DNA from 3 places in the Cupriavidus nantongensis genome. Region 2 is predicted to be linked to each of the others. Evidence: predicted binding sites of a transcription regulator. Region 2 holds the regulator's gene; each other region holds the start of a gene.

Region 1 (7,054 bases), on a different contig from region 2:
TGTTCTGGCAGACGCCGCGCTTGCCGGCGGCGCTGGCGCGCTGGCTGCCGCTGGGGCATTGGGCGCCGCTGGCGGTGTTCAGCGCCGCGCTGGTGCTGTGGCCAGGGGAACCGGTGCTGGCACAGGCTGCGCTGGTGGTGTGGCTGTCGTTCGTGGCGGTGCTGGGGATATGCGGGCTCGCCGGCACGGTGCGCGCGCGGCGGCGCCACGATCCGCTATGGCCGTTGTGGCCGGTCGCATGCGCCAGCATGCTGGGCGCGGCGGTGCTGGGTGCCGCGGCGGTGGTGCTGCCTGCTGCGGCGCTGCCGCTGGCGTGGTGGGCCGGCACGATGGCGCTGGTCGGCGTGGGCGTGCTGCCGGTCACGGCGATGCTGGGCAAGATCGTGCCATTCCTGGTGTGGCTGCACCTGCGCCGGCTGCTGCCGCCCAGGGCGCGCGTGCCGTCGATGCAGGCGATCATCGCGCCGGGCCGGCAGCGCGGGCAGGCGTGGCTGTTGCTGTCGGCTTATGCGGTGCTGCTGGCGCTGCCCTTGGCGCCGGCGCTGCTGGCGCGCGTCGGCGGGCTGCTGCTGGCGGGGGCCAATGCGTGGCTGGGGTGGCAATTGCTGGCGGCGCTGCGCTGCATGCGGCAGATGCGCAGGTGTGGTGGGTTGCCGCCGCGTGTTGCTGTTGGCATTGACGTCCCGCTGGTTGGCTCCCCGCCTGCGGGAGAGGGGCCGGGGGAGAGGGCAGGCGCAGGCATACCGACGCGGCCGACTTCGTAGACGCTCTGGCCCTCTCCCCCACCCCTCTCCCGCAAGCGGGCGAGGGGAGCCTTGTTTCGGCGGCGTTAGTGATGGGGATGCTGCGGTCAGGTGGCCGCCAGCCCGGCGGGCTTCTCCCCGGTCAACAGGTAATGCATCAGCTCCGCCACCGGCCGGATGGCCTCGCCGAACGGCAGCGCGCCGCGGCCGCGGAAGAACAGGCCGCGTTCCACGTCGCCGCGTACGGCCTGCGCCAGCTTCAGGTCGATGCAGAACTGGCCGATGCGCGCGATGCCGTCGCGCAGGCCGCAGGCCTGCAGGCAATCGAATCCTTCCAGGCATTCGCGCACGCGCGCGCGGCGCTGCAGGCGCGCTTCGCTAGACAGGTAGCGCTGCAGCCATGGCGTCAGCACCGCGCGCGCGGGCAGGCCGGCGACGCTGGTGAATTCGCGCAGGGTTTCGGGCCGCGCGGTGGCCAGCACTTGCTTGAAGGCCGGATGCGCATCGCATTCCTCGGTCACGGCGAAGGCCGTGCCCAGCTGCACCGCGGCGGCGCCTTCGCCCAGCCAGTGGCGCACCTTGGCGTGGCTGTCGATGCCGCCCGCCAGGATCAGCGGGATGCTGTCCCAGGCCAGTCCCAGCTGCGCGAACAGTTCGCGGCATTCGCCCAGCACGCGCGAGAACGAGAAGCGCGGCTCGGACAGGTCCTGGATGGTGGCCGCGCCCAGGTGGCCGCCGGCATGCGCCGGGTGTTCGACCACGATGGCGTCGGGCAGCCGGCCCTTCTTCATCCAGCGGCGCAGCACCAGGCCGATGCCGCGCGCCTCGGACAGGATCGGGATCAATGCCACCCTGGGGTGGCCGGCGGTCAGTTCGGGCAGGTCCAGCGGCAGGCCGGCGCCCATGACGATGGCATCGGCACCGCTTTCGCACGCTTGCCGCACCAGCGCCGCGTGCGAGCCGACCGCCTTCATCACGTTGACGGCGATCAGGCCGTGGCCCTCGGCGGCGGTGCGCGCGGCGCGGATCTCGCGGTCCAGGGCTTCCAGGTTGGCGGCTTCGATGGCCGGCTTGTCACGGCTGCCGCGGGTGCGCGCCATCAGGTCGGGGTGGTGGTGGCGCAGGTCGATGCTGGCGATGGTGCCGACGCCGTTCTGGCGCGCGACCGCGCCGGCCAGCCGGTGGGCCGAGATGCCGATGCCCATGCCGCCCTGCACGATCGGCAGCAGGCGGCGGCCGCCCAGCTTGAGCCAGGGGTGATTCATAAACGGGTCTCCGGAAGAGGATGGACGCCGGGCCGCACGGCGGCCCCGGCGCGGGGATGACGCGCAAGCGTGGCACAGCGGCACGGGCCCGCGTTTGCCGCAGGTCAACACTGGCCGGCTGGCCTGCCATCGGCCTACGCCGACCGGCATAGCCCGTCGCGGCCGGGGTGCCGTTGGCGTCGGTTTGCGCGCGGTCAAGCCCCTGGCGCGGGCGCTTGGCTAGCATCGGCCGCTGTCTTCCTTCCCCCGCGCCGCCGCCGGCGCCATCACCGATGACCAGTTCCATCCCTGCCCGCTCCGACGCCCCGCCGCGCCGCCCGCAACTGGTTGCGCCCGCCGGCTCGCTGGCGGCGCTGCGCATGGCCTTGCAGCACGGCGCCGACGCGGTCTACCTGGGCCTGCGCGATGCCACCAACGCGCGCAACTTCGGCGGCCTGAACTTCACCGAGGCCGACATCCGCACCGGCGTGGCCGAAGCGCATGCGCGCGGCGCCGAGGTGCTGTTCGCCATCAACACCTTTGCGCAGATGGGCGCGGTGGCGCAGTGGCACCGCGCCGTCGATGCGGCCGCCGACCTTGGCGCCGATGCCGTGATCATGGCCGACGCGGGCCTGATGGGCTATGCCTGCGCGCGCCATCCGCACCTGCGGCTGCACCTGTCGGTGCAGGGCTCGGCCACGCATGCCGATGCCATCGAGCTGATGCGCGAGCGCTTCAATATCCGCCGCGTGGTGCTGCCGCGCGTGCTGTCGCTGGCGCAGATCGGCAAGCTGGCGCGCCAGACCAGCGTCGAGCTGGAGGTGTTCGGCTTCGGCAGCCTGTGCGTGATGGCCGAGGGCCGCTGCCTGCTGTCGTCGTATGCCACCGGCGATTCGCCCAACAACAAGGGGGTGTGCTCGCCCGCGCATGCGGTGCGCTGGACCGAGCAGGACGGCACCATGCAGGCGCGGCTGTCGGGCATCCTGATCGACAGCTACGCGCCCGGCGAGCCGGCCGGCTACCCGACACTGTGCAAGGGCCGCTTCGAAGTCGAGGGCGAGCGCGGCTACGTGCTGGAGGAGCCGACCAGCCTGAATGCGCTGTCGCTGCTGCCGGCGCTGATCGACATGGGCATTGCCGCGATCAAGATCGAAGGGCGCCAGCGCAGCCCGCGCTATGTCGGCGACGTGGTCGGCGTGCTGCGCGCGGCGATCGACGCGGCCTGCGCCGATCCGGCCCGCTTCGCGCCGCGCCAGGAGTGGCAGGGCACGCTGGGACGCCATGCCGAGGGCGACCAGGTCACGCAGGGCGCCTACGACCGCCCCTGGCGCTGACGCCATGACATCCACCTGCCTGTATCCGGACATGGGGCACATGCCGGCCACGATGGAGCTGCTTATGCCAAACACCGCCGCGGCCGCGATGCCGCACGCCGCCGCGATGCCCGGCTTCGGCATCGCACTGGGTCCGCTGCTGTACTACTGGCCGCGCGAGGCCGTGCTGCAGTTCTATGCGTCGGTCGCCGATGCGCCGGTCGACCGCGTCTACCTGGGCGAAACCGTCTGTACCCGCCGCCATGAAATCCGCCATGCGCAATGGCTGGAGATTGCACAGATGCTGCGCGATGCGGGCAAGGAAGTGGTGCTGTCCACGCCGGTGCTGGTCGAGTCCGATACCGATATCGCCTGGATGCGGCGCGTCTGCGCGCAGGACGACTACCTGGTCGAGGCCAACGATCCCGGCGCGGTGCGTTGCATGGGCGGACGGCCCTTCGTCGGCGGCCCGCATCTGAACGCCTACCATGCCGATACGCTGGCTTGGCTCGCCGGCCTGGGCGCGGTGGGCTGCGTCGCGCCGGTGGAGATGGACGGCACCACGCTGGCCGCGCTGGCGGCGGCGCGGCCCGCCGGCATGCAGCTCGAAGCCTTTGTCTGGGGCCGCTTGCCGCTGGCGTTCTCGGCGCGCTGCTTTACCGCGCGCCACCATCGGCTGCGCAAGGACAGCTGCGAATTCCGCTGCATGGACTATCCCGACGGCCTGGTCGCCGCGACCGGCGAAGGGCAGGCGTTCTTCACGCTGAACGGGGTGCAGACGCAGAGCGCCACTTGCCTGGACCTGTGCGCCGAGGCGCTGGACATGGCGCGGATGGGCGTGGGCATGCTGCGCGTCAGCCCGCATTCGAGCGGCACGCTCGCGGTGGTGCAGCAGCTGGCGGCGATCCGCGCCGGGCAGCGCGCGCCCGCTGCCAGCGGCATCACGCCGGCCGGCGCCGAGCCATGCAACGGCTACTGGCACGGCCGCGCCGGCATCGCCTGGGAGGCCCCGGCATGAGCGCGCTGCACAAGCTGATGGCCGGCGTGCACCGGCGCCTGCCGGCACGCGCGCGGGCGCTGCCGCTGGTGGCCGCGCTGGAGCTGGCGCGCCGCGCTGGCTGGCTGGAGCCGCCCGCGGCGCTGGACGGACATGCCTTCCTGCTGACGGTGCAGGACCTGGAGCTGGCCGTGCCGTTCCGCTGCGAAGGCGGGCGCTTCCGCGCCGGCAGCGCGGACGACCAGCCCGCGCTGACGCTGCGTGCCTGCGCGGTCGACTACCTGCGCCTGCTGGGCGGCGAGGCCGACACCGACACGCTGTTCTTCCAGCGCCGTCTGGTGATTAGCGGCGATACCGCGCTGGGACTGGAGGTCAAGTACTGGCTCGATGCCGCACCGCGGCCGGCGTGGGTCAGCCAGACCGCAGCGCGGCTGGTGGCGCTGCACGGCGCCACCGCGGGACGGGCCGGCGCCGCTTCCTGAGCCCGGCTCAGGCGTCGCCGTCCAGCATGAAGCGGTTGCGGCCGGCGCGCTTGGCGCGGTACATCGCGCTGTCGGCGCGGTGCAGCAGCGGCTCCAGCCGCGGCGCCTCGGGCACGGCCCAGACCGCGCCCACGCTGATGGTCACCACCGGCTGCACCGGCGTGCCGTGGTGCGCGATGCCCAGCTCGCGCACCGCGGCCACCATGCGGCGCCCGAGCTCGCGGGTTTCGTCACGGCTCGCGCCCGGCAGCACCGCGGCGAATTCCTCGCCGCCCAGCCGCGCGCAGAACTGCTCGCCGTGCAGCACGCCGCTGAGGGCGCCGGCGATCTGCCGCAGGCAATCGTCGCCGGCCATGTGGCCATGCAGGTCGTTGTATTGCTTGAACTGGTCCACGTCCAGGATCAGCAGCCCCAGCGGCTGGCCGCGCTCGCACGCGCGCGTCACCGCGGCGATCGATTCGCGCTGGAAGTAGCGGCGGTTGCGGATGCCGGTCAGCGCGTCGATGTCCAGGTCCGCCTGCACCTGCCACAGCTGCTCCTCGGTCTGGCCCAGCCGCGCGCTCAGCGCCAGCTCGCGCGACTGGAAGCGGCTGATGTCGCGCAGGAACAGCAGGCTGCCTATCTGCCTGCCATCCAGGCGGGCGACGCGTTCGCCGCTCAGCTCGAACGGCGCGCCGGGCGGCACGAAAGGCAGGGCCGCGCTGTCGACCAGACTCTCGGCAGGACGCCGCAGCGCTGTGTCCCAGCCGGCGGGCAGCGGATCGCCGCGGCGCAGCGCCGGCCACAGCCGCGCCGCGGCGGGATTGAATTCGACGATGGTGCCGCGGCCATCGACGATGACGCAGCCCTCGCTGAGCGCATCGAACACGCGCAGCCGCGCGTAGTGGCCGATATCGTCCAGGTGCGTACGCAGCCCGCAGAACCACACCAGCGCCGCCATCAGTGAAAACGTCGCCGGGGTCAGGTCGCCGCCCAGCGGCCCGGTCCAGCGGCTGAGATAGGCGACATTGGCCACCAGCGGCAGGGCCAGGCCCGCGCCCAGGATGGCGCGCCCGCGGCGCGACAAGGCGCCGTTGGGCACCTCCGCCGTGACCAGGAAATACAGGCTCAGCCCCAGCAGCAGGTACGTCCACGCCGCCACCACGGCATAGCCGATGCCATGGTCGAACACCGCGCCGGGCAGCACGCCCGGCGGCATCAGCGTGATGCGCGGCCACACCAGGCCGTGACGCTCGTTGGTAAAGACCATCACCACCGTGACCACCGCCGCCAGCACCGGCAGCCACAGCCGCGACCACGGCACCACGTAGCGCGGGCGGCTCAGGTGCACCATCGCCACCAGCCAGCCGATCGGCACCGCGACGATGCCGAGGTACTGGATCTTGGCCCACAGGATGCGCCCTTCCAGGTCGGTCGAGCTGATCTCGAGCAGGCGGCCGCCGCTCCAGGTGGCCGCGCCGGCGGCAAGCACCAGGAAGGCCTGCACGGTCGGATCGTCGCGCCGCGGCCAGGTGGCGATGGCCATGCCGATGCAGGCGACCACGGCGACGGTAAGCAGTAGAACCAGTGAATAAGAGGGCATTGAAGGCGGCGCGCGTCTTCGAGACCCGGGCGTTGGTGCCGCCGCCCGGCCAGGCGCATGCCGGTTGCGTGCGCTCCGCGATCTCGTCCAGCCAGCATGATACCGGGCGGCATCGCTGGCCTGGCGGCGGGTGCGCCGATGCAACAGCGGCCACGCGGCCGCAGGATCAGGCTCGCCTGGGGGTTTCCCGCACCAGCCAGAAGGGGATGTCGACCACGTCCTGCCGCAGCCCCGGCCATTCGAACCCCATGCCGCGCGTCAGCAGGTGGCCCCAGCCGTCGATCCACTTCTGCTGTGCGCGCGCATACAGCTCCAGCATGACCGAGGCGTAATGCAGTGAACCGCCGAGCAGCGGCAGCTCGCTGGCGATCTCGCGCGCGTAGCGGGATTCGGGATCGGGCTCCATCATCGAGCCCATGGCGTCGAACTGTAAGTTCTCAAACAGGGTGCGGGTGAAGTCCAGGTTGAGTTCGGCCATGCGCTGCCAGATCCCGGCCAGGTCGGCCTGCATGGCGTCCAGCTGCGTTGCGCCGGCATAAACGGTGGGGAAGGGCCAGAACACCGGCGGCCAGAAGATTTGCGTTGCGGTCATCATCACGGGGTTCTCCAGTGGCGGGCCGTGCGCGCAGCGGGTGCACTGGGCGCAGCGGGCGGCAGTTGCTGCACACGACGATGGCGCCCTGCGTGGGCATC
Region 2 (7,054 bases):
GCTCGCCCAGCGTGCGCACCGCGTATTCGCGCTCGACGCCGTAGCGCGGATGCATGAAGCGGTTGGCAATGTCGCCCGAGGTAGTAAAGATCAGCAGGCCTTCGGTGTTGAAGTCCAGCCGGCCCACCGCGACCCATTTGCCGGTCTTGATGCGCGGCAGGTTGTCGAACACGGTCGGACGGCCTTCCGGATCGGACTGGCTGACGATCTCGCCGGCAGGCTTGTGATACAGCAGAACGCGCGGCGGCTTGGTCGATACCTTGCGGTGGATCAGCTTGCCGTTCACGCGGACCTGGTCGGCCGGCAGGATGCGCTGGCCGATATGGGCAGGCAGCCCGTTGACCGAGACCCGGCCCTGCAGGATCAGCTCTTCCATCTCGCGGCGCGAGCCCAGGCCGCCCTCGGCCAGCACCTTGTGCAGCTTGGGCGCATCGTCATCGGCGGACAGCTCGCGCACCGGCTTGGCCTTGGTGCGCGGGATGACGGTGTCTTCGCTGTCGTACTGCTCGGAAATGACGAAGCGGAACAGGTCTTCGCTGCTCGCCGCGGCCTTGTCGGCACCGCCCTGGCCCTTGCGCGCGGCCTGCGGCTTGCCGCCATCCTTGCGCCGGCCCTGCTGGCGCGCACCGGCGCCCTGGGTTTCGCCGGTCTGCGCAGGCTTGCCGCCGCGCTGGCCCTGCTTGCGCTTGCGCGCCGGCTGCTCCGGCTTGTCGACGCCTTCGGCGCGGGCCGCGCGGTCGATCTTGTCTGCCTTGCTGCCGCCCTGCGCAGCCTCACCCTGGCCCGTCTTGCGCTTGCCGCGGCCGCGCTGGCCGCCGCGCCCGGCACCGGCGGCGCCCGCGCTGGCGGCGGCAACCGCCTCGCCGGCATCGCCCTGGCCGGCCGCGCCGGCGCCTTCGGCACCCTCGGCGCGGTCCTGCGCGGCCTGGCGGCGGGATGCCACCAGGTTTCTCAGACCGCGGCGCAGCCCCTTGCGGCGGGGCGCGGCGTCGCTGCCCGTTCCGGGTTCTGCGGCGCCGGTGTCGGCGGATGCGCCCGCATGGCGGGCGTCTTGCTCAACGGAATCAGACAAGATATTCACTATCGGATGTTGCATGTTGTTCAGTTCGGCACGCGCTCGCTCGGGTGCGGCGGGGTGCCGTCGTCAGGCAGCTGGTCCCGCGCCCCGTCCGCAGGGGTTGCGGCCGGTTCGGTGGCATCGCCCGCACCGGCCTCGGCATCAGCCGGCAGCGGCTGCGCGTCAAAGCCATTGGCGCTGTCTTCAGGCGCGGCAGTTTCGCCTTCGCCCACGGGCGCCGGCTCGGCAAAGGCTTCCTCGTCGGCGCTGGCCGGCTTGTTCGCCGCCAGGTCCTCGAAATTGATCGCCTGCTGCTCCAGCAAGGCGGCCTGTGCCTGTGCCTGGGCGTCTTCCAGCGGCGGCAGCTCGTCCAGCGTGCGCAGCCCGAGGTCGTCCAGGAAGGCCTTGGTGGTGGCATACAGCGCCGGGCGACCCGGCACGTCGCGATGGCCGATGACCTCGATCCAGCTGCGGTCCTCGAGCTTCTTGATCACTTCCGTGCTGACCGTCACGCCGCGGATTTCCTCGATATCGCCGCGCGTCACCGGCTGGCGGTAGGCGATGATCGCCAGGGTCTCCATCACCGCACGCGAGTATTTTGGCGGTTTTTCCGGATTCAGGCGGTCGAGGTATTCCCGCATTTCGGGCCGGCTCTGGAAGCGCCAGCCGCTTGCCAGCGCCACCAGCTCCACGCCGCGCGGGCGCCAGTCCTGGCGCAGTTCGTCCAGCAGCACGCGGATGGTGTCTGCGCCGACGTCATCGTCGAACAGGCGGCGCAGATCGTTGACGCGCAACGGTTCCTGCGCGCAGATCAGCGCCGTCTCGAGGACGATCTTCGCCTCTTGGGTATTCATGTTGATGGTGTGCAGCCTGTCTTTGCACCTGCTCCCGGACGGATCCGGGGCACCGGAGATTTTGGATACAGCGGTGCCAGAGCCACCGCCATCTCATTGCGCAGCGAGCCGGATACCTGCCGTACCCAGGCCGTGCACTTCCCTTTCTTTGCATCGAGTTGCCGGGGCTTCCGGCAGGAGATCGTCCGCATGCCGTCATGGATCGGCCAGCGAACCTCTTGCGTCGCTCGTCCGCACAAACGGACATCGCGGTCGGCGAACTGAACGCCTCGGACGCAAGAAAATACGGGTATCGGGAGCAAGGCCGGCATCTACCACGCCGCAGCGCCAACCGGACTTTTGAACCAGATCTTTTGAACCGGATGGACCGCGGGGACTGGCGCTCATCGAAAGCCTTCCGCTTCCCGCATCCCGAGCGCGCCTTCTGATAGGAAGGCCGCCAGGCGCTGTTCGCCGCTGCTTACCGCAGCCTGTCTGACTCCGCGCGATACCGCAATGCTGGCGATTGTATGGCATTCCCGCCTCCGCCTGCAACCATCATCCGGCTTGCGCGGGGTCCTGGCGCCGCTTGATGCGGCGTGCGGCATCAAAACACCAGGCAAAAGCCCTGTTCCGCCAGCGAATGTGGCAGCAGCACCGCTCGCGCGATGCCCAGACCGCCAAACGCCATCACGGCAAGGCCCGCTCCCCAGCGCACGCCCGGTCGCCGCGACCACAGCCTCAGGTAACCGGACAGCCCTGACAGCACCAGCAGGTTCGGCAGCGTGCCCAGCCCGAACACGCCCATCACCAGCGCCCCCGAGCCGGCATTGCCTGCCAGCAGCGCCAGCGTCAGGGCTCCGTAGACCATGCCGCACGGTACCAGCCCCCAGGCCAGGCCCACGCCATAACGCCGGGCCAGCCCGCCGCGCGCCCGCACGAAGGCCGGCAACGCGCCGGCGAGGCCGCCGAGCCGGCCGGCCAGCGCCGTGCCGGCACGCGCCGCCAGCCGCTCCAGCCAGGCCACGGTAAAGGGACTGCCACGCAGCAGGCGCCATCCGGACCACAGCAGCATCAGGCTGCCGGCACCGAACAGCCAGCGCTGCACCGGCAGGTAATCCTGCTTCCAGGCCGTGGCGCCGGCGGCGCCCAGCGCGGCACCGAGCAGCATATAGGTGCTGATCCGGCCAAAGTGCATCACCAATAACTCGCCAAGCCAGGCAGTCCGGCTGCGCACCACCGCAATCGGCGCTGCCTTGCCGCGCCGCTGCTCCACGGCCAGCGCCACCCCGCCGCACATGGCGGCGCAATGCACCCCGCCCAGCAGGGCGAGCAGGAAAACGCTGATCAATACTCCAAATGTCAATTCTGTCTCCCTGCCGGATCACATCGCACGGTAAAATGTCCATATCGTGCCCCGCTGCCATTTCTAGCAGGTTCCAATTGCTCACTTCCATCCCCATTACCGAGATGTCGCCCCGCTGCTCCACCTGTGCGATGGGACAGCTGTGCCTTCCGGTTGGCATGTCGCAGCAAGACCTTGCCAAGATCGACACGCTGGTGCAGGAACGCATCCGCGTGCACAAGGGGGAAACCCTTTACCGCATGGGCGACCCGCTCACCGCGGTCTACGCCATCCGCTTCGGTACGCTCAAGACGCATGTCACCACCGAAGACGGACGCTCGCAGATTACCGGCTTCCACCTGCCCGGCGAAATCGTCGGCCTCGACGGCCTGGGCGAGATGCAGCATGCATCCGATGCGACCGCGCTCGAAGACACCGAGGTATGCGTGGTCCGCATGAACGATCTGCAGACGCTGTCGTCCGACCTGCCTTCGCTGCAGCAGCAGTTCCTGCGCCTGATGGGCAAGGAAATCACGCACGACCAGTTGATGCTGGTCACGCTCGGCTCGATGCGCGCCGAGGAACGCCTCGCCGCCTTCCTGATCAACCTGTCGGAGCGGCTGTCGGCGCGCGGTTATTCGGCGTCCGAGTTCGTGATGCGCATGAGCCGCGAAGAGATCGGCAGCTACCTCGGGCTGAAGCTCGAGACCGTCAGCCGGCTGTTCTCGCGCTTTGCCGAGGCCGGGCTGATCCAGATCCGCCAGCGGCATGTCAAGCTGATCGACATCGACGGCATCAAGCAACTCTACAGCCGTAGCTGCTGAGCCACCGCGGCATTGCCGCACCGCCTGCGGCGCCGGCAATGCGGTGGTCCTTCCCGGTGGTCCTTCCCTATTCCAGTTCGTCCGTATCCGCCAGCCGCGTCGGCATGGTGTACAGCGTCAGCCCGCTGGACAACGCGCAGAACACCCACGCCAGCAGGAAGCTAACGGTATAGACCGACTCGCGCGACGATTCGATCGGGTGGCCGAAGAATTTCAGGTCGCCCGGATCGACGACGGAAAAAACCGTCGCCGTCGCCAGGCCCGCCATCAGGAAGCCCGGCCACAGCACCCACATTAGCCAGCGCAACCTCATGGCTGCCTCGCTGCCGCGGACCTGGGCGCCACTGCTTCCGCCTTCTCGACCACCAGGCCATGCCGCGTCGCGCCCTGCACCGGCAGGTCAGGGTGCGCCGACGCCAGCCAGATCGTCACGCCGCACGCCACCATGGCCACCAGCGGACCGGCCATCAGCAGCCACGGCCACGGTTCCTTCCACCACGGATTGCCTTGCTGACTCATCTTGCCCCCTTCGTCCTGGCGACTACGCCAGAGTCGTCCAGCTTTACAAATCGCGCGGCACGATAAAACTGGTGGATTGCCGGATTTCGGCATGCCCCTGCTCCGTGCCTTCGCTCGTTACGGTTACGTTGATCTTGTGCGTGCCCTGCGTGGCTGCCTCGATCGGCACGCGGATGCGGATCGGCAGCAGCCGGTTGGAAGTCGGCGCCAGCGATTCGGCCTGCTTGTCGTATTCGACCGTCAGGCCCTTCAGTTCATCGCTGTCGGCGCGCACGCGGATCTGCATCGGCGCTTCGGTGGTGTTGATCAGCTGCAGCCGATAGACGTTCTCGATCCAGCGCCCCTCCACCTCCCGGCCCAGCGCACCGCGGTCGCGGATGATGTCGACCTTCAGCGGCGTGCGCAGCATGATCGACGCCATGAAACCCGCCAGCAGCGCCACCCAGATCACCGAGTAGATGATGACGCGCGGACGCAGCAGGCGCTTGCGCGATGCCGCGGCGGACAGGCCCTTGCGCATCGCGTTCTCCGAGGTGTACCGGATCAGCCCGCGCGGGTAGTCCATCTTGTCCATGACCTGGTTGCAGGCGTCGATGCAGGCACCGCAGCCGATGCACTCGTACTGCAGGCCATCGCGGATGTCGATGCCGGTCGGGCACACCTGCACGCAGATGCTGCAGTTGACGCAATCGCCAAGCCCGACCTGGTGATGGTCGGTCTTGCGCGAGCGGCTGCCGCGCGGCTCGCCGCGGCCAACGTCATAGGTCACGACATAGGTGTCGCGGTCCACCATCACGCTCTGGAAACGCGCGTAGGGACACATGTACTTGCACACCTGCTCGCGCATGAAGCCTGCGTTGCCCCACGTGGCGAACGCGTAGAACAGCATCCAGAACGCCTGCCAGGGGCCCAGCGTCAGCGCCAGCACCTCGCCGCCCAGCTCGCGGATCGGCGCAAAGTAGCCGATGAAGGTGAAACCGGTCCACAGTGCGATCAGCACCCACAGGAAATGCTTGGTCGCCTTGATGCGGAACTTGCGCAGGCTCCACGGATCGCCGTCGAGGCGGATGCGGGCGATGCGGTCGCCTTCGACCCGCCGCTCGATCCACATGAAGATCTCGGTATAGACCGTCTGCGGACACGCGTAGCCGCAGAACAGCCGTCCCGCGATCGCCGTGAACAGGAACAGCGCCAGCGCGGAGATGACCAGCAGCACGGTCAGGTAGATGACATCCTGCGGCCACAGCACCAGCCCGAAGATATAGAACTTGCGCTCGCCAAGGTCAAACAGCACGGCCTGGCGTCCGTTCCACTGGAGCCAGGGCGTGCCGTAGTAGATCAGCTGGGTCAGGATCACCAGCCAGACCCGCCAGCTGGAGAACGCGCCCTTCACCGAGCGCGGATAGATTTTGCGGCGGACCTCGTAAAGGGTTTCTTCCGAGGTCTCGCCCGGCGCAGCGGCCGACCGTTGCAGGTCGGCCGCCCGGGCCACTTCTTCGGTCCCGGGCGCATTCATGGGCGAGTTCTCCCGCGAGCCTCGAGCGCTCGCTCACATGAGTCGTCGATCATTGCCCGGCTCCGCCTCCCGTATTGGACAGTCCCCACACATAGGCAGTCAGCATGCGGATGCGTTCGGGCGTCAGGATTTCCTCGTGTGCCGGCATGTGGTTGTTGTGGCCCTTCAGGATGGCCTCGACGATGCTGGCTTCCGAGCTGCCATAGAGCCAGACGTTATCCGACAGGTTCGGCGCACCGAGCGCCTGGTTGCCCTTGCCGCCGGCGCCGTGGCAGGCCACGCAGGTGGTCTTGAACGCGCCTTCGCCGCGCGACACGCGGATCGGATCCGACGACAGCCCGGACAGCGAACGCACATACTGCGCCACGTCGCCCGCCTGCTTGGCATCGATGACCGCGCCGAACGGCGGCATCACGCCGTTGCGGCCCTTGGTGATGGTCTGGCTGATGGTCTCGGGATCGCCGCCGTACAGCCAGTCGCTGTCGGTCAGGTTGGGAAAGCCGCGGCTGCCGCGCGCGTCCGAGCCATGGCACTGCGCGCAGTAGTTCAGGAACAGGCGCTGGCCGATCTCGCGCGCCTGCGGGTCGGCGGCCACCTGCTTGATGTCCATCTTCAGGTACTTGCCGTAGATCTCGTTCTGCATGCGTTCCTGCGCCGCGCGATGCGCGGCCAGTTCGCCCTGCGTGGAGAACTTCAGCACGCCGGCGTACGAGCCCAGGCCGGGATACAGCACCAGATAGGCCAGGCCGAAAATGCAGGCCAGCAGGAACATCCACATCCACCAGCGCGGCAGCGGGTTGTTCAGCTCACGCAGGTCGCCATCCCAGACATGGCCGGTATCTTCCGTGCCGCCGGGGGTCTTGGTGATCTTGCGTTGGGAGAACAGCAGCCATACGCACCAGACGATGCCGATGAGCGCGATGGCGGCAATGTAGTAACTCCAGAAATCGGAAATGAAAT
Region 3 (7,054 bases), 1.5 Mb from region 2:
CGCGGTGCCGGCGTTGACTACCAGGCGGAAACGGTCCTCGGCAAAGAAATAGACGATCAGGTCGTCGATGACGCCGCCGTTCTCGTCGAGCATGCAGGAATAGAGCGCCTTGCCGGGCGTCTGCAGCTTGTCGACGTTGTTGGCCAGCAGGCCGCGCAGGAAGCTGCGGGTGTTGGCACCGGCGAGGTCGACCACACACATGTGCGAGACGTCGAACATGCCGGCATCGTTGCGCACCGCATGGTGCTCTTCGATCTGCGAGCCGTAGTTGACCGGCATGTCCCAGCCGCCGAAGTCGACCATGCGGGCGCCGAGGGCGCGGTGGATAGCGTTGAGGGGCGTGGCCTGGAGCGTCATGGAATCCTCGGGGGCAGTCTCGGTTGGCGAAAACAAAAAAGGGCCATCCGCCGCAACCATCGCTATGCCAATATGGCAAGCGATCCGCTGCGGCGGATGACCCCTCTGTCCTCGATACCTGAGAGATTACGAGGCGGATCCGGTGGATCCCATCCTCGCGCGCCCCTTCGGTGGGCACGCTCGCCACGAATGGCGGGTGCCGCTCTCCAGAGTGCGGCATGCATCGTGTGCATGTTGCATGCCGATCCGACCGGTCCGTGGTGCCTGAGAGTTTTCGGGTGATACCCCTTCGGCGGCGCAGGCGATGCGCGCTCTCCCGGTCGGATGCGCGCAATGTACGGGAGGGCCCGGTCTTTGTCAAACCACGGCAAAAGGGCCCGTACCCGCCGCTGCGCGCCCGGGCTTTACTTCTTCTTGTCGTCGGTGACGACGTTGCCGATCACGCCGCCCACGGCCGCGCCGCCCAGCGTACCCAGCGCGCTGCCATCGGTCAGGATGGCACCGCCGACCGCGCCGGCACCCGCGCCGATGGCAGTGTTACGTTGTTTCGGGGTCATGTCCGCGCAACCGGCAAAGGCCGCGACCGTCATGCCGATCAGGGTCACCTTGGTCAAAGTTTGCAGGGTTTTCATTGTTGGCTCCGATGTGATGATTCATGCATGCCCAGGCGATCCGGCGGACCGGGGGACACACTGTTTAGAGTGTCGCGTTATGCCATTGGCTCCGCGCTTTACGAAGTGTTACGCCAGTGACACAGCCCGGCCCGCGCGCGCGGCTTGCGCTGACTGACCCGTCGCGGCGCGCGTGTTAACATCGGCAGCTTTGCCGCACGCCCGGGTGACGGGATGCCGGCATTTCCCCGTTTTTCTGTCGATTCGCTGCCGCCCCCGAACACCTGCCCCGCATGACCCATGGCCTGAACCCCGCCCAATCCGAAGCCGTCCGCTACCTGGACGGGCCTTGCCTGGTGCTGGCCGGCGCGGGCTCCGGCAAGACCCGGGTGATCACGCAGAAGATCGCGCATCTGATCGAGGACAAGGGCTTCGAGCCGCGCCATATCGCCGCCGTAACGTTTACCAACAAGGCGGCCAAGGAAATGCAGGAGCGCATCGCCAAGCTGATGGAGGGCAAGACCACGCGCGAGGGCAAGCGCATTCCGCTCAGGCAGCTGACGGTCTGTACCTTCCACTCGCTGGGCGTGCAGATCCTGCGCATGGAAGCCGAGCACGTCGGCCTGAAGCCGCAGTTCTCGATCATGGATTCGGACGACTGCTTCGGCCTGATCCAGGAGCAGCTCGGCACCACCGACAAGAAGCTGATCCGCGGCGTGCAGAGCACGATCTCGCTGTGGAAGAACGGCATGGTCGACCCCGAGGCCGCGATCGCGCAGGCCGCCAATGCCGACGAGCACCAGGCCGCGCTGGTCTACCGCAACTACGTCGCCACGCTGAACGCGTACCAGGCGGTGGATTTCGACGACCTGATCCGACTGCCGGCGGAACTGTTCGCGCGCAATGAAGCGGTGCAGCTGAAGTGGCAGAACCGCCTGCGCTACTTCCTGGTCGACGAATACCAGGACACCAACGCCTGCCAGTACCAGCTGCTCAAGCTGCTGGCGGGCGGCTCGCACCTGCGCGCGCCGGCCTTCACCGCGGTGGGCGACGACGACCAGGCCATCTATGGCTGGCGCGGCGCCACGCTGGACAACCTGCGCGGGCTGCAGACCGACTTCCCCGACCTGAAGGTGATCAAGCTGGAGCAGAACTACCGCTCCACCGTGCGCATCCTGGAAGCGGCCAACGCCGTCATCGCCAACAACCCCAAGCTGTTCGACAAGAAGCTGTGGAGCGAGCACGGCATGGGCGACCCCATCGCCGTCCACCCGATGAACGACGAGGAGCACGAGGCCGAGTCGGTGGTGTTCCGCCTGTCCGCGCACAAGTTCGAGCGCCGCGCGCAGTTCCGCGACTATGCCATCCTGTACCGCGGCAACCACCAGGCGCGGCTGTTCGAGCAGATCCTGCGGCGCGAGCGCATCCCCTACGTGCTGTCGGGCGGCCAGAGCTTCTTCGACAAGGCCGAGATCAAGGACATCTGCGCCTACCTGCGCCTGATCGCCAACCCTGACGACGATCCCGCCTTTATCCGCGCCATCACCACGCCGCGGCGCGGCGTTGGCAACACCACGCTCGAAGTGCTGGGCACCTTCGCCGGCCAGGCCAAGGTGTCGCTGTTCGAGGCGGCGATGATGGGCGGCATCGAGGGCAAGCTGCAGCCGCGCCAGCTGGAGCCGCTGCGCGTGTTTTGCGAATCGATGGTGCGGCTGGCCGAGCGCGCGGCCAAGGACCCGGCCACCGAGGTGCTCGACGACCTGATGGCAGGCATCCACTACGAGGCCTACCTGTACGACAGCTTCGACGAACGGCAGGCGCAGTCGCGCTGGACCAATACGCTGGAATTCCTCGACTGGCTGAAGCGCAAGGGGACCAAGCCCGAGGGCGCGGACGGCGACGAAGCGACCGGCTTCGATACCGCCGACGGCTTCGGCAGCGATGGCAAGAACCTGCTCGAACTGACCCAGACCGTGGCGCTGATGAGCATGCTCGAGGGCCGCGAGGAAGACCCCGACGCGGTGCGGCTGTCCACGCTGCATGCGTCCAAGGGGCTGGAATATCCGCATGTGTTCCTGGTCGGCGTGGAGGAGGGCATCCTGCCCCATTGCCGCGAGGACGAGGACATGAGCGACGAGAAGATCGAGGAAGAGCGGCGCCTGATGTACGTGGGCATCACGCGCGCGCAGCGCAGCCTGCATGTCAGCTGGTGCAAGAAGCGCAAGCGCGCGCGAGAGACCTACTCGTGCCAGCCGTCGCGCTTTATCGGCGAGATGAAGCTGGAAGAGGCGCCCGCGCCGGTCGACGCGACTCCGGCGATGAGCCCCAAGGACCGACTGGGCGCGCTCAAGGCGCTGCTCGGGAACGGAGGCAGCGGCAAGGCGGCCGCCGGCTGAGCCGCGCGCTCGATCGAAGCCCTAGCGCGCGCCCGACACCGCCAGCGTGACGTACTGCGAGCCGCGCTGTCCGCGCGTGAAGTCGAGCGTGAAGTCGCCCACGTCGACGCGGCTCTGCAGCGCGCGCCGCAGTTCCGCCGCGCCGCCGGTGCGGACGCCCTGCAACGCCCGCGCCAGCCAGGCGGCGCCGATATAGCCGGCCAGCGTCGCAGGCGATGGCGGTTCGTCCAGGTACTGCTTCATGCGCGCCACGTGTTCCTTCACCACCCGCAATGTTGCCTGCTGCGGGCCGGGCGCAACCTGGGTCAGCACCATGCCGCCGGCGTAGCCGCGGCCCAGGATCTCGCGCGCGGCATTGGCGCTGACCGCGGACAGTCCGACCAGGAAGCCGTACCACCCCTGCGCCGCCAGCGCCCGGCCCAGCTCGGCATAGGCCAGGGTGTCGCCGGCGACGATCACCGCGCCGGGGCGCGTTGCGGCAATGCGCCGCGCCGCAGCTTCGCCATTGCCTTCCAGCAGCACCGCGCGGGTGCCGGTCTGCGCTTCCAGCCGGGCCAGCGACGACACCGCAAAGTCCGGCGCCACCGCCAGCGCGATCTGCGTCAGCCCGTAGCCGCGCAACTGTTGCGCGGCCGCGTCCAGTTCGGCCTGGTAGTCGGCCCGCGTGTACCAGACATTGTCCGCGGCCAGCGCCAGCCCCGACAGCGGCGCGACGATCTGCATGCCGCGCCGGGCCAGTTCGGTCGATGACGCCAGCACGGGCAGCAGCCGGTCGCCGGGGCCGAACAGCAGCCCCGCATGCTCGGTATCGGCCAGCGACACTGCCTGCGCCAGCGCGCGGCGCGGATCGGGGTCCGCATCGCGCACCACATGCTGGATCCGCACCGGTCCGCCGGCGGCGTTGACGGCGTCGAACAGGACCTTGGCGCCGGCCAGGTAGTCGCGCGCCAGGTCGGACTGCGCGCCGTTGCGGTCGACCAGATGCCCGACCACCACCGTGCGCGGCGCCTGGGCCTGAGGAGCCAACGCAGGCAGCGCCAGCACCAGGCCGGTCGCGGCAAGCAGCCGGCGCCGGCCGGAATGTGCCGGCGGGTGACAGCGCAGCGGTGGGTACGGCGTGGGCGGGTCGGGGCGGCGGGAACTGGGCATGGCTGGCACGGTGACGGATCGCGCGCGGGCGCGGTGGCGCGCAGCGTACCCGGCACCCATGACGCCAATGTGACGTACGCGCGCAGCCCGGCGGCAGCGGCGCCGCTCGGCTCAGGCGCGCCCTTGACGGCGGTCAAGCTGCAGGCGGCGGCCCGGTCCTACGATGACGTGTCGCATACCCATTCCCCCGCGCCCCCATGAACCCGCCTGCCATGACTTCCCCCGCGCTCGACCGTCGCGCACTCTCCGACTTCCGCGCGCTTGCCGGGCGCATCGACGGCAACGGCCCGCGCTATACCTCGTACCCGACCGCCGACCGCTTCCACAACCGTCCCGACCCGTCGCTGTACCACGACGCGCTGGACGCCTGCCGCGCCAACGCGCCGGCACCGCTGTCGCTGTACCTGCATATCCCGTTCTGCGAGAACATCTGCTACTACTGCGGCTGCAACAAGATCATCACCCGCGACCACGGCCGCAGCGCGCGCTACGTCAGCTACCTGGGCCGCGAGATGGCGCTGGTGGCGGGGCGGCTCGGCGAGCGCCGGCAGGTGATCCAGTCGCACTGGGGCGGCGGCACGCCGACCTTCCTGAACCCGGAGGAAATGCGTCGCGTGATGGCGCTGCTGAACACGCACTTCCTGCTGGCGGCCGACGGCGAGCACTCGATCGAGATCGATCCGCGCCGCGTCGACCAGCACCGCATGGCGCTGCTGGCCGAGCTGGGCTTCAACCGCGTCAGCCTGGGCGTGCAGGATTTCGACCCCGAGGTGCAGCAGGCCATCCATCGCATCCAGCCGTTCGCGGAGACCCGCGCCGTGGTCGATGCCGCGCGCGCGCTCGGCTTCCGCTCGGTCAGCCTGGACCTGATCTACGGGCTGCCGCACCAGACCGCGGCGCGCTTCGGCCGCACCATCGACCAGGTGCTGGCGCTGCGGCCCGACCGGCTTTCGGTCTACAGCTACGCCCACCTGCCGCACGTATTCAAGCCGCAGCGCCGCATCGACGAAAACGCGTTGCCGCCGGCCGGCGAGAAGCTCGACATCCTGGTCTCGACCATCGAGCGGCTGACCGCCGAGGGCTATGTCTATATCGGCATGGACCACTTCGCGCTGCCCGACGACGACCTTGCCGTGGCCCAGCGCGAGGGCCGGCTGCAGCGCAACTTCCAGGGCTATTCGACGCACGCCGGCTATGACCAGGTCGGCCTCGGCATCTCGGCGATCGGCGCGATCGCGGGTCGCTACGTGCAGAACGCACGCACGCTCGACGACTACTACGGCGCGCTCGACCAGGGCCGCCTGCCGCTGGCGCGCGGCGTGGCGATGACGGCCGACGACCACCTGCGGCGCGAAATCATCGGCGACCTGATGTGCAATGGCGTGCTCGAACTGCCGGCGATCGAGGCGCGGCATGGCATCGATTTCAACCGGACCTTTGCCGCGGAGCTGGCCGAGCTCGAGCGCCTGGCCGCGGACGGGCTGGTACGCCGCGAGCCCGGCCGCATCACCGTGACGCCGCTGGGCCGGCTGCTGGTGCGGCGCGTGGCGATGGTGTTCGACCGCTACCTGCGCGACGACGCCGCCCGGCCAGTCGACAACGGCGCGCGCGCCGCCAACGACGGCGCCCAGCCGATCCGCATCGTGCCGCGCTACTCGCGCGTGGTGTAAGCCGAAACATCGATCCCGGCAGCAGGGCGAAAAAAAACCCGCGCAGGATGCGCGGGTTTTTTGTTGCGGTCAGCCGGCTTACTTGGCGGCGTTGGCCATGTAGTCCGACGCCGCGATCACGTCAGCGTCCGGGCCGGCATAGCCGCCCTTGGGCGGCATCACGCCCTTGCCCTTGAGCGCGAAGTTGTGGACCGCGTCCATGCCTTCCTTCAGGCGCGGCGCCCAGGCGGCCTTGTCGCCGAACTTGGGCGCACCGGCCACGCCGGCGGCGTGGCAGGCGGCGCAGACCTGCTCATAAACCTTCTTGCCCACTTCGGCCGAGGCCGCGGCGGGAGCGGCAGCAGCAGCGGCCGGAGCCGGTGCGGCAGCGGCTGCCGGAGCCGCGGCGGGAGCCGGCGCTGCCGCGGCAGCCGGGGCGGCCGCATCAGGGGCTGCAGCCGTGGTCGGCGCGGCAGCGGCGGGGGCCGGGGCGGGCGGCTCGGGGAACTTGGCGCCGCCGGCGTCGGCCAGGTAGACCACGGCGCGGGCCAGTTCGTAATCGGTGTAGTCGTCAGGCGTGCTGCCGGCGCGCGGCGGCATCGCGCCCTTGCCGTTGAGCACCGACTTCATCAGGCCGTCGAAGCCCTGGCCGATACGCGCGGCCCAGTCGGCGGCGGCACCGTGCTTGGGCGCACCCGCCGCGCCGGTGGCGTGGCAGGCGGCGCAGATTTCCTTGTAGACCTGTTCGCCGGTCTTGAATACGCGCGGCGCGTTGGGATCCTTGATTTCGAGCGAGGCGACCGGCTTGATGCGGTCGTTGACGGCCTCGGCCGCGGTGTTCGCGCCGGCGCTTTCGGTCGAGCCGTGTCCGACGAAGTTGACCAGCAGGATG

Evidence for each region. The regulator FNR, encoded in region 2, switches genes on or off when oxygen is low (the NO sensors DNR and NnrR bind a similar motif). The targets are predictions, from matches to a motif close to TTGATNNNNATCAA.
Region 1: ubiU (ubiquinone anaerobic biosynthesis protein UbiU) is a predicted target of FNR. The motif match lies at 2,103-2,116, and genes of this name have one in related genera.
Region 3: hemN (oxygen-independent coproporphyrinogen III oxidase) is a predicted target of FNR. The motif match lies at 4,637-4,650, and genes of this name have one in related genera.

Annotation. Positions count from the first base shown of each region.
Region 1 is NZ_CP014845.1:1,974,595-1,981,648, reverse strand. Features, by position in the region: gene A2G96_RS29760 (hypothetical protein) at 1-764, shown strand, start outside; gene A2G96_RS29755 (NAD(P)H-dependent flavin oxidoreductase) at 851-2,008, opposite strand; gene ubiU (ubiquinone anaerobic biosynthesis protein UbiU) at 2,281-3,321, shown strand; gene A2G96_RS29745 (U32 family peptidase) at 3,386-4,318, shown strand; gene ubiT (ubiquinone anaerobic biosynthesis accessory factor UbiT) at 4,315-4,779, shown strand; gene A2G96_RS29735 (histidine kinase N-terminal 7TM domain-containing protein) at 4,787-6,361, opposite strand; gene A2G96_RS29730 (polyhydroxyalkanoate granule-associated phasin) at 6,528-6,956, opposite strand.
Region 2 is NZ_CP014844.1:3,247,616-3,254,669, forward strand. Features, by position in the region: gene rluB (23S rRNA pseudouridine(2605) synthase RluB) at 1-1,096, opposite strand, end outside; gene scpB (SMC-Scp complex subunit ScpB) at 1,102-1,911, opposite strand; gene A2G96_RS14995 (sulfite exporter TauE/SafE family protein) at 2,498-3,256, opposite strand; gene fnr (fumarate/nitrate reduction transcriptional regulator Fnr) at 3,334-4,059, shown strand; gene A2G96_RS15005 (hypothetical protein) at 4,127-4,372, opposite strand; gene A2G96_RS15010 (FixH family protein) at 4,369-4,578, opposite strand; gene ccoG (cytochrome c oxidase accessory protein CcoG) at 4,622-6,094, opposite strand; gene ccoP (cytochrome-c oxidase, cbb3-type subunit III) at 6,144-7,054, opposite strand, start outside.
Region 3 is NZ_CP014844.1:101,760-108,813, reverse strand. Features, by position in the region: gene gcvT (glycine cleavage system aminomethyltransferase GcvT) at 1-357, opposite strand, end outside; glycine riboswitch at 453-577, opposite strand; glycine riboswitch at 599-686, opposite strand; gene A2G96_RS00515 (glycine zipper 2TM domain-containing protein) at 762-989, opposite strand; gene A2G96_RS00510 (UvrD-helicase domain-containing protein) at 1,262-3,364, shown strand; gene A2G96_RS00505 (ABC transporter substrate-binding protein) at 3,386-4,513, opposite strand; gene hemN (oxygen-independent coproporphyrinogen III oxidase) at 4,711-6,183, shown strand; gene A2G96_RS00495 (c-type cytochrome) at 6,262-7,054, opposite strand, start outside.